3 regions of the Kineococcus esterisolvens genome follow, and region 2 is predicted to be linked to each of the others. Evidence: riboswitches for the same ligand, from Rfam matches in the RefSeq annotation. Region 2 holds a riboswitch; each other region holds the start of a gene.

Region 1 (3,262 bases), on a different contig from region 2:
GAGCACCTCGAAGGCGCGTTCCTTGCCCCGCCCGGCGGGGGCGTCGAGCTCGAACGTGACGACGGTGCCGCCCAGTTCCATCTGGCGCTTCGCGAGGTCGAACTGCGGGTGCGAGGGCAGCAGCGGGTAGCGCACCCAGCGCACGCCGGGGCCGACCTCGAGGTGCTCGGCGATGCGCAGCGCGGTGGCAGCGGAGTGCCGCACCCGCAGGCCGAGGGTCTCCAGGCCCTTGGCGAGCGTCCACGCGTTGAACGGGCTCAGGGTGGGCCCGGTGTGCCGGGTCAGCTCCTGGAGGCGGCCCCCGACGAACTCCGCGGTGCCCAGGACGGCGCCGCCCATCACGCGCCCCTGGCCGTCGATGTGCTTGGTCGCGGAGTACACGACGACGTCGGCGCCGAACTGCAGCGGCCGCTGGCCCACCGGGCTGGCGAAGGCGTTGTCCACCACCACGACCGCGCCGGCCGCGTGGGCGAGATCCGCGACCGCCTCGATGTCCACGAGGGTCTGCATGGGGTTCGCCGGGGTCTCGAAGAACACCGCCTGCGCGGGCGTGGCCAGGGCCCGCTCCCACTGCGCGAGGTCCTCGCCGTCGACGAACTCCGTCGTCACGCCCCAGCGGGGCAGGATCTCGTCGAGGATGACGTAGCAGGAGCCGAACAGGCTGCGGGCGGCCACGACCCGGTCGCCGGCACCCAGCAACGCCCCCAGGGCGTAGAACACCGCGGACATGCCGCTGGCCAGTCCGTAGCACGCCTCGGCGCCCTCCAGCAGCCGCAGCCGCTCGGTGAACACCGAGACCGTGGGGTTCCCGTAGCGGGAGTAGACGTAGCGGTCGACCTCACCGGTGAACGCGGCCTCGGCGGCAGCGGCGGAGTCGTAGACGTACCCGGACGTCAGGTACATCGCCTCGGAGGTCTCCTCGAAACCCGAGCGGGCCAGGCCGCCGCGCACGGCGGTGGTGTCGGGGCGCCAGGGGCGCGGTCGCTGCTCGTTCACGACTGCCTCCACGGCAGGCCCTGCGCGCGCCAGCCGGCGCCGCCGCGGTGCCCGTGCTCGTCCAGGTCTCCCTCGAAGCCGTCGAGGACGTTGTAGCTGGGGCCGATGCCGGCGGCCGTGGCGGCCTCGGCGGCGGCGACGGACCGCTTGCCCGAGCGGCACAGGAACACCACCGGGCCGCGGTGGCCCGGCTCGACGCCCGCGCGCGCCAGCTCCGCGAGGAACCTCGCACCGGGCGCGTCCTGCTCCACCGGCAACCACGAGGCGAAGATCGGCGACCTGCCCAGCTCGGCGGTGTCGGGCACCCCGACGTACGTCCACTCCGCCTCGGTGCGGACGTCCACGAGGACGGCGTCGCCGTCGTCGCGCAGCAGCTCGAACGCCTCACGCGCCGTGAGGTCGCCGGAGTAGGTCAACAGAACCCTCCCATCGGTCCCGGCATGAGCACCCTCCCGAGGGGGGTTGCTGCGGCGTCGTCGAGCCAGGTCTCTCGGCCGCTCTGGATGGTCCGATCAGCGTAGGGCATCGGCGGAGGTGCGCGGGCCCCCTCGCCGGTGCGCCGCACCGGGCCCCACCGGTCCGCACCGGGCGGCTGCGGCCGCCCGGCCGTCTCAGGGACCGGGCAGCTCCTGCCCGGGGCAGCCGGCGAGGACGTCGGCCATCGCCTCGCCCTCGGCGGGCGTCACCCACAGCCCCCACGCGCTCTTGACGGCGACCTGCCGGGCGACGTACTCGCACTCCCCCACCGGCGGCAGCCACTCGGAGGCGTCGTCGTCGCCCTTGGACTGGTTCAGCGCCCCGTCCACGGCCAGCAGTTCCAGGGGGTCGTTGGCGAAGCGGACGCGCTCGTCGTCGCTGAGCTCCTGCGCGCCGGTGCGCCAGGCGGCGGCGAGCGCGACGACGTGATCGATCTGCACGTCGTCGCTGGTGCCCCGCCCGCGGCGGAAGGCGATCTCGTCCCCGGAGTAGGGGTCCTCCAGCGTGCCGGACAGCACCGTGCAGCCGTCCTCGCCCAGGCGGACCCCGGTCAGGTCCCGCTGCAGGACGTCGTCGCGGGTGCGGCAGCCGTCGGCGTCCACGTCCACCCAGCCGTCGCCGAACAGCTCGCGCTCGTAACCGGTGGAGGGGGCGGCGGCACGCACCTCGAGCGCGGCCAGCGCCTCGGCCGCGTCGCCGGTCGCGGCGCCGGTCCCGGTGGGCGCGCCGCCGGCGAGCGCGCGCCACAGCGCGACGGCCAGCACGACCAGCAGCAGCGGCACGAGGATCGCCGCGGGGGCGCTGGAGCGCCGAGCGGGCACGGCCACCTCCTCCACGGGTCCCCGTGGAGCCGGGGACGACGAAGGGGGCGTGCGTGCGCACGCCCCCTCGAGGAGCTCCCGCAGTTGGACTCGAACCAACAACCTGCCGGTTAACAGCCGGCTGCTCTGCCAATTGAGCTATGCGGGACCACCGCCGGGTGAACCCCCGGCGACAGCACGTCAACCGTACCAGCCCCTCCCGGGTGCCCGCGTCACGGGCCGGGCCCCGTCAGGACCCCTGCGCGCGCTCCTGCCAGGCCCGCCGGGCGGCCTCCAGGCGGAACAGCTCCGAGGAGGCCGCCAGGTACTCCTGCGCCTGCGCCGAGGGGTCCAGCCGCTGCAGGAGCCGCCGCGCGTCGGCGACCGCGCGGGTGGCCGCTTGACCGGCCAGCGCCGCCACCAGCGAGCGGCCCCAGCGCTCCAGCTCCTCCTCGTCGCTGACGGGCAGCTCCGTCACGGCCAGCTCCTGCACCAGCGCCGCGACGGGGCCGTCGGCGTACTCCAGCACCGCCGCCACCCACGCCGGCCCCTGCGGCGCCTCCAGCGGACCGCCCGCGGCGGTGACCGCGTCGTGCACGGCGCGGTGCACGGGTGCGGTGAAGGCGTCGGCGGGCAGTTCGGCGAAGTCCTCGGCGACCACCCACGGCGCCTGCAGCGCGCACGACAGCACCCGCCGCTCCAGCTGCTCGACGACGTCGTCGACCCGCTGGGCCGGCGGGGCGGGGCGGGCGGCGGCCTGCTCGCCGGTCCCGCTGCGGCGGGACGTCCCGCCGTGCCCGTCGCGGCCGCCGTGCCCGTCCCCGGCGTGCCGGCGCACCCGGTCCAGCACGAAGCGCTCGTCGAGGAAGCCCGTCCAGCGGTCCAGGTTGACCGCGTAGCGCTGCCGCAGACCGCGGTCGCGGATCGTCGCGACGATCGGGGCGGCCGCGTCCAGCGCGGCCAGGCGGCCGGCCTCGCTGTCGAGGTCG
Region 2 (3,262 bases):
CGCCAGGGCGGGCTCCAGGTCGGCGCGCCAGACGTTGTGGCCGTCGACGACCCCGGCGACGACGGTCTTGCCGTCCAGGCCGGGGACCGGCCCGGCGGGGGCGGACCCGCGCACCAGGTCCAGCGCGAGCCCGTCCACCGCCGTGGCGGCCAGCGTCCCCAGGTGCTCGCCCAGGTCGCCGTAGGGGGCGGCCACCAGCAGGCGCGGGCGCGCGGGTGCCGCCGACGGGGCGGTGAGCAGGGTGTCGTAGGCGGTGCGCACGAGGTCCGCGAGGTCGTCGACGCCCTCGGTGGCGGAGTCGCTGACGAGGGCGGGCTCGTCCAGCTGCACCCACGCGGCCCCGGCGGCGGCGTGGGCGGCCAGCAGCTCCGCGTACACCGGCAGCAGGTCGCCCAGGCGGTCGATCGGCGCGAACCCCTCGGGACTGCCGTCGGCGGGCTTGGCCAGCAGCAGGAACGTGACCGGGCCCACGAGGACGGGCCGGGTGAGGAAGCCGTCGGCCAGCGCCTCGGAGAACTCCCGCACGCCCCGGTCGTCGGCGAAGCGGAACTCCGTGTCCGGCCCGATCTCGGGGACGAGGTAGTGGTAGTTCGTGTCGAACCACTTCGTCATCTCCAGCGGTGCGTCCGCCCCGCGGCCGCGGGCGATCGTGGAGAGGCCGGCCAGGTCGACCCGCCCGTCGGCGCCCACGACGTCGGCGAAGCGCGGCGGCACCGCTCCCACGGCGATCGCCGCGTCCAGCACCTGGTCGTAGGCGGAGAACGCCGACGGGATGGAGGCGTCGTGGGCGTGCAGGCCCAGGTCGTTCAGGCGGCGCACGGTGCGCGCCCGCACCGCGGCCAGCGCGCGCTCGGTGGCGGTGACGTCGGCGCGCCCGGCCCACAGCGCCTCCAGCGCCTTCTTCGACTCCCGGCGCGGGCCGATGCGGGGGTAGCCGAGGACGGTGGCCGACCAGGCGGGCACGTCGGTGCCGGGAACTGCGGTGCGGGGTTCGGTGCTCATCGGGATCCTCCAGCCGCGAGGGCGGCGTCGTGGGGAACCGCGGATGCCTGCGGCCGTCCGGCCGAGCTCGGGACCGTCGGGGTCCCGGCGCCGAGGTGCACACCCTCGAGCAGGTCCAGCGCCGCGGGCGCTGCGTTGAACGTGTAGAGGTGCAGGCCGGGGGCGCCGGCGTGCAGCAGGTCGCGAGCCAGCGCCCGCCCGAAGCGGGTGCCGGCGCGCTCGCGCGCGGTGTCCCCGTGCTCAGCGGCCGACTCCAGCAGCGCCAGCAGCTCCCGGGGCGGGGCGACCCCCGTGAGCTGCTGCAGCCGCAGCAACCGCGCCGGGTCGGTGGTGGGGATGATCCCCGGCAGCAGCGGCAGGGTGATGCCCGCGGCGCGGGCCCGGCCGGTGAAGTCGGCGTACTCGCGGGCGGAGTAGCAGACCTGGGTGATGGCGAAGGAGGCTCCCGCGTCCTGCTTGGCGCGCAGCGCCTGCAGGTCGCCGGCGCGCCGCGAGGAGGGGAAGGCGGCCACCGCGACGCTCAGCGGGAGGACGGCGGCGCCGGCCCGGACGCGGTGGTGCCGGTCGGCGACGTGCACCAGCTCCACCAGGTCGCAGGCGCGCCGCACGGCGTCGTCGGGGACCGGCTCGGTGATCCGCCCGGAGGGCGGGTCCCCGCGCACGGCGAGCACGTCGCGCACACCCGCGGCGAAGAACTCCTCGGCCAGGTCCACGACCTGCCGGCGGGTGGCCCCGACGCAGGTCAGGTGCGCCACGGCCACCGCCCGGGTCTCCCGGCGCAGGTGGCGCAGCAGCTCGCAGCCGGCGTCGCGGGTGCCGCCACCCGCGCCGTGGGTGACCGAGAAGAAGTCCGGGCCCGTGGCGGCCAGGCGGGAGACGGTGCCGTGCAGGGCGTCACGGGCCGCCGGTGAGCGCGGCGGGAACAACTCGAAGCTCAGGGTCGGCCGCCCGGCGGCGCCGGCGACCAGTGCGCCGACGGTCACCGGCGCGCGCGGTGCTCGGCGGGGCGGGAGGTGGGGCGGTGGGTGGACATCGTCGACTCCATCGACCTGGCGGAAGCACCCGCTCCCGGGGACCGGGGGGTTGCTGCGGCGTCGTCGAGCCAGGACTCTCGGCCGCTCTGGATGGGGTGGCGGTGCTGGTGGTGCCGTGGTGCTGGTGGTGCCGGTGTTCGCCTGGTGCCGGGGCGCTCAGTGCCCCTCGCCCTGCGGCGGCAGCGCGCTGACCACCGGGTGGTCAGCGGCGATCAGGCCCATCTTCGCCGCACCACCGGGCGAGCCGACGGTGTCGAAGAACTCCACGTTGGCCGCGGTGAACGCCGACCACTGCTCGGGCACGTCGTCCTCGTAGTAGATCGCCTCCACCGGGCACACCGGCTCGCACGCCCCGCAGTCGACGCACTCGTCGGGGTGGATGTACAGCGAACGCTCGCCCTCGTAGATGCAGTCGACAGGGCACTCCTCGATGCAGGCCTTGTCCTTCACGTCCACGCAGGGCTGGGCGATGACGTACGTCACTGCGCGCCGCTCCTCTCGCTCTCGGGGGTGGGGCTGGTGATGCGCCGACGGTGGCGGCGCACCGAGTGGGCGACGCCGACGGCGCCGGCGGTCAGGACGAGCGCGTACACGACCCAGCGGACCGCGTCGGGGGCGGCGACGGCGTCGCTGCGCAGCAGCGTCCGGGCGTTGGTGAGCACGATGACGGCGCCGACGGCGGCACCCAGCACCTGCGGCGGTGCGTGCCGCACCAGCCAGGCCGCGATCGGCGCGGCGATCAGCCCACCGGCCAACAGCGCCAGGACCCACGTCCAGGCGATGCCCTGCGAACCGAGGCCCACGAGGAACCCCGCGCTGGCGGCGACGGCGACCAGGAACTCGCTGGTGTCCACCGAGCCGATCACCTTGCGGGGTTCCAGCCGGCCGGAGGCGAGCAGTGCCGGGGTGCCCACCGGCCCCCAGCCGCCGCCCCCGGTCGCGTCGACGAAGCCGGCCACCAGCCCCAGCGGGGCGAGGAACCGGCGTCGCAGCGGCCGGTGCAGGGAACGCTCGTCGAAGCGGGCGACGGCCGATCGCAGCAGCACGTAGACGCCCAGCAGCAGCAGCAGGGTGCTGATCACCGGGGCGGCCACCTCCATCGGCAGCGACGACAGGACCGTCGCGCCCGCGAACGCGCCCACCGCCCCGGGGACGCCGACGCGCACCACGACGCGCCAGTCGACGTTGCCGAAGCGCCAGTGCGCCGCACCGGAGGCCAGGGTCGT
Region 3 (3,262 bases), on a different contig from region 2:
CATCTCGTAGCTGTGCGCGGTCACCCACGCCAGGTCCGCCTGGCACCAGTAGACGTCGTCGTCCTTGACGTCGAACACCGCCCAGTGCGACCAGGAGGTGTGGGTGAGGTACCCGCCGCTGGTGTGCACCAGGCCCTTCGGCTTCCCGGTGGTGCCGGAGGTGTAGATGATGAACAGCGGGTTCTCGCTGTCGAAGCTCGGCGCGTCGTGCTCGGTGCTCTGCCGGTCCACGACGTCGTGCCACCACACGTCGCGGCCCGGCGTCCACGGCACGTCCGGCGTCAGGTCCCCGGTGCGGCGCAGGACGAGCACGTGCTCGACGTGGTCGAGGCCCTCGACGGCTGCGTCCGCGGCGCCCTTGACGGCCACCGCCTTCCCGCGGCGGAACTGCCCGTCGGTGCACACCAGCAGCTTCGCGCCGGTGTCCTCCACCCGGAAGCGCAGCGCCTCGGCGGAGAAACCCCCGAAGACCAGGCTGACGACGGCGCCGATGCGCGCGCACGCCATCGTCGTCACGATCGTCTCCGGCAGCACCGGCAGGTACAGCACGACGCGGTCGCCGTGGCCGATGCCCAGCTCCTGCAGCGCGTTGGCCGCCCGGCACACCTCGTCCTGCAGCTGGGCGTAGGTGATCGTGCGGGAGTCGCCCGGCTCGCCCTCCCAGTGCAGCGCCACCTTGTCCCCGCGGCCGGCTGCGACGTGCCGGTCCACGCAGTTCACCGCGACGTTCAGCTTCCCGCCGACGAACCACTGGGCGGTGGGCAGCGTGGAACCGTCGAACACGGTGTGCCAGGGCTCGTCCCACTGCAGCCGCCCGGCCTGCTCGGCCCAGAACGCCTCCGGGTCCGCCGCGGCCCGCTCGTACTCCTGCGGCCCCACGTTGGCCCGGGCGGCGAACTCCGCCGGCGGGGGGAAGACCAGGTCGTCGCCGGCGGGGACGGGGGCGGTGCTCATGCGGGCGGGTCCTCCCGGGGGGGGGTCGTGGGTCCGGCGGTCAGCGTACCCAGCGGGTGGGGACGTCCCGCCGGTCGCGGTGGCGAACCGCAGGACGGGGGCAGGGCGGGGGCGTGAGCTGCCCCGGCCCGTCCCGCACGGCGTGCCGTACCCTGCTCGGACCATCCAGAGCGGCCGAGAGACCTGGCTCGACGACGCCGCAGCAACCCCCGCGCGGAGGGTGCTCACGCCAGGACCGATGGGAGAGCGCGCCATGAGCACGACGACGTCCGCCGGCGGCGGACCCGCCGAGGACGCCCTGCGCGAGGCGGCCGCGTGGTCCACCTGGCAGGAGTCGCCGTGGGGGCGGCTGCGCTACCGGGTGCTGGCGGCCCTGCTGCGCGAGCGGTGCGCACAGCTGGGCCCGGCGCCGCTGCGGGTGCTGGACGCCGGTGGCGGCGACGGCCGCGACGCGCTGCAGCTGGCGCTGGCCGGCCACGAGGTGACGGTGCTGGACACCTCCCCGGACGTGCTCGGCGCCGCCCGGGCGGCCGCGGCCGCCGCCGGGGTGGCCGACCGCGTGCGCACGGTGGCCGCGGACCTGGAGGACCTGGCCGCCCTGGCCGCGCTGACCCGCCACCGCGCGGGCGGTTCGGGGTCCTTCGACGTGGTGCTGTGCCACGACGTGCTGCAGCACCGCGGCAGCGTGCAGCAGGTGGCGGCGGACGTGGCGACGCTGGCCTCCTCCCTGCGGCCCGGTGGGCTGCTCTCGCTCATGGCCCCCAACCCGGCCGCCGACGTCCTGACCGCCGCGCTGCGCGACGGGCCGGCGCAGGCGTGGGTCCTGCTGGACGCCGAGCGGGGCGAGGACCGGGCCACCGGCCGCTCCGTGCTGCGGCTGGACCCCGCCGCCGTCGAGGCGGCCGCGGCCGCGGCGGGCTGCGAGGTCGTCGGTCGCGCCGGGGTCCTGACGGTCACGACGCTGCTGGAGGACGCGCAGCGGGCCGACGAGAACTCCGTCGCCGACCTGGAGGAGCTGGAGGTCGAGCTCAGCCGCCGCGAGGAGTTCCGCCGGACGGCGCGGTTCTGGCACCTGCTGGCCCGCCGGCGCTGACGGCCGCGCCCCCCACGTCGCCGCGGGTGCCGGCACCGGCACCGCCCGCCCTCACCGGCGGTGCCCCAGGACGAACGTGCGGATCGCGGTGACCGCCGCCCCCCGCGCCCACTCCGGGAAACCCGTGTGCTGCACGGCGACGTCGAGCTCGGAGGCGCGCGGGTTGCGGTGCGCGCGGATCCCCGCGCGCACCGCCTCCCGCCCCACCTCCGCCAGCCCGGCGTTCTCCCCGGACACCAGCACCGTGCGCGGCATCGTCAGGTTCCCGATCGCCGCCACCAGGACGCCGAGCGCGCGGGCGGAGTCGTCGACCACCCGCCGGGCCAGCGGCTGGCCCGCGACCGCCAGGTCCAGGACCTCCGTGAACCCCACGGGGCGGCGCAGCGCGAGGCCGGCGCGGACCTCGACCGCCTGGCGGGTGAGCATCGCCTCCGCGCAGCCGGTGTGCCCCTCGGGGCAGAGCGGCCCGGTCGGGTCCAGCGGGAAGTGCCCCAGCAGGCCCACCCCCGCGTCGGGGTGGTCCACGACCTCGTCGTGCACGACGAGGCCGTACCCCACGCCCGTGCCGATCGCCAGGACCGCGAAGCGGTCGCAGCGCCGGGCCGTGCCGAACCACTGCTCGGCGCGCGTCAGGGACAGCACGTCGTTGTCCACGACGACCGGCACACCCAGTTCCGCCTCCAGCGAGGGACCGAACGGCACGGACTCCCACCCCAGGTACCGGGCGGAGAGGACCTCCCCGTCGGGGGCGACCCGCCCGCCCAGCCCGACGCCGACCGCGCGCACCCCCGGGCGGCGCGGACCGGTCAGGTCCGCGAGCGAGCGCACCAGGTCGCCGACGACGGCGACGCAGGTGGCGGGGGAGCGGTCGGGCAGCGGCGCCTCCAGTTCCGCCACCACCCTCGCCCGCAGGGTCGTCAGCACCGCGTAGGCGGTGTCGGCGGTCAGCTTGACGCCCGCGAAGTGGTGGCCGTCCTCCTCCACGTCGAGCGGGCGCGTCGGCCGGCCCGACGTCGGGTCGAGGGCGCCGGGGGTCTCCACCAGCAGACCGGAGTCCAGCAGCGGGCGCGAGAGCCGCGTGAGGCTGCCGGGGGAGAGGTCCAGGCGGCGGGCGAGCTCGCTGCGCGGCAGCGGCCCGTCGAGCAGGACCTCCAGGGCGATGCTGTGGGCCGGGCCGGTCAGCGGCGTCCAGGCGGTGGCCGGTCGCCCCGGTGT

The links. Region 2 has a riboswitch for S-adenosylmethionine ahead of ACRYR8_RS00465 (methylenetetrahydrofolate reductase). Riboswitches for the same ligand answer to the same signal wherever they lie in the genome.
Region 1: it holds a riboswitch for S-adenosylmethionine, as region 2 does, so the genes downstream of both, ACRYR8_RS01180 (rhodanese-like domain-containing protein) here and ACRYR8_RS00465 (methylenetetrahydrofolate reductase) in region 2, are expected to answer to the same signal.
Region 3: it holds a riboswitch for S-adenosylmethionine, as region 2 does, so the genes downstream of both, ACRYR8_RS01700 (class I SAM-dependent methyltransferase) here and ACRYR8_RS00465 (methylenetetrahydrofolate reductase) in region 2, are expected to answer to the same signal.

The regions. Positions count from the first base shown of each region.
Region 1 covers NZ_JBJLRI010000002.1:29,110-32,371, forward strand. Annotated here, with positions in the region: gene ACRYR8_RS01175 (O-succinylhomoserine sulfhydrylase) at 1-996, opposite strand, end outside; gene ACRYR8_RS01180 (rhodanese-like domain-containing protein) at 993-1,412, opposite strand; SAM riboswitch class I at 1,420-1,506, opposite strand; gene ACRYR8_RS01185 (HNH endonuclease family protein) at 1,608-2,294, opposite strand; tRNA gene ACRYR8_RS01190 (tRNA-Asn) at 2,370-2,442, opposite strand; gene dnaG (DNA primase) at 2,524-3,262, opposite strand, start outside.
Region 2 covers NZ_JBJLRI010000001.1:101,177-104,438, forward strand. Annotated here, with positions in the region: gene metE (5-methyltetrahydropteroyltriglutamate--homocysteine S-methyltransferase) at 1-1,002, opposite strand, end outside; gene ACRYR8_RS00465 (methylenetetrahydrofolate reductase) at 999-1,985, opposite strand; SAM riboswitch class I at 2,041-2,133, opposite strand; gene fdxA (ferredoxin) at 2,193-2,519, opposite strand; gene ACRYR8_RS00475 (sulfite exporter TauE/SafE family protein) at 2,516-3,262, opposite strand, start outside.
Region 3 covers NZ_JBJLRI010000002.1:147,429-150,690, reverse strand. Annotated here, with positions in the region: gene acs (acetate--CoA ligase) at 1-954, opposite strand, end outside; SAM riboswitch class I at 1,113-1,199, shown strand; gene ACRYR8_RS01700 (class I SAM-dependent methyltransferase) at 1,208-2,047, shown strand; gene ACRYR8_RS01695 (ROK family protein) at 2,099-3,262, opposite strand, start outside.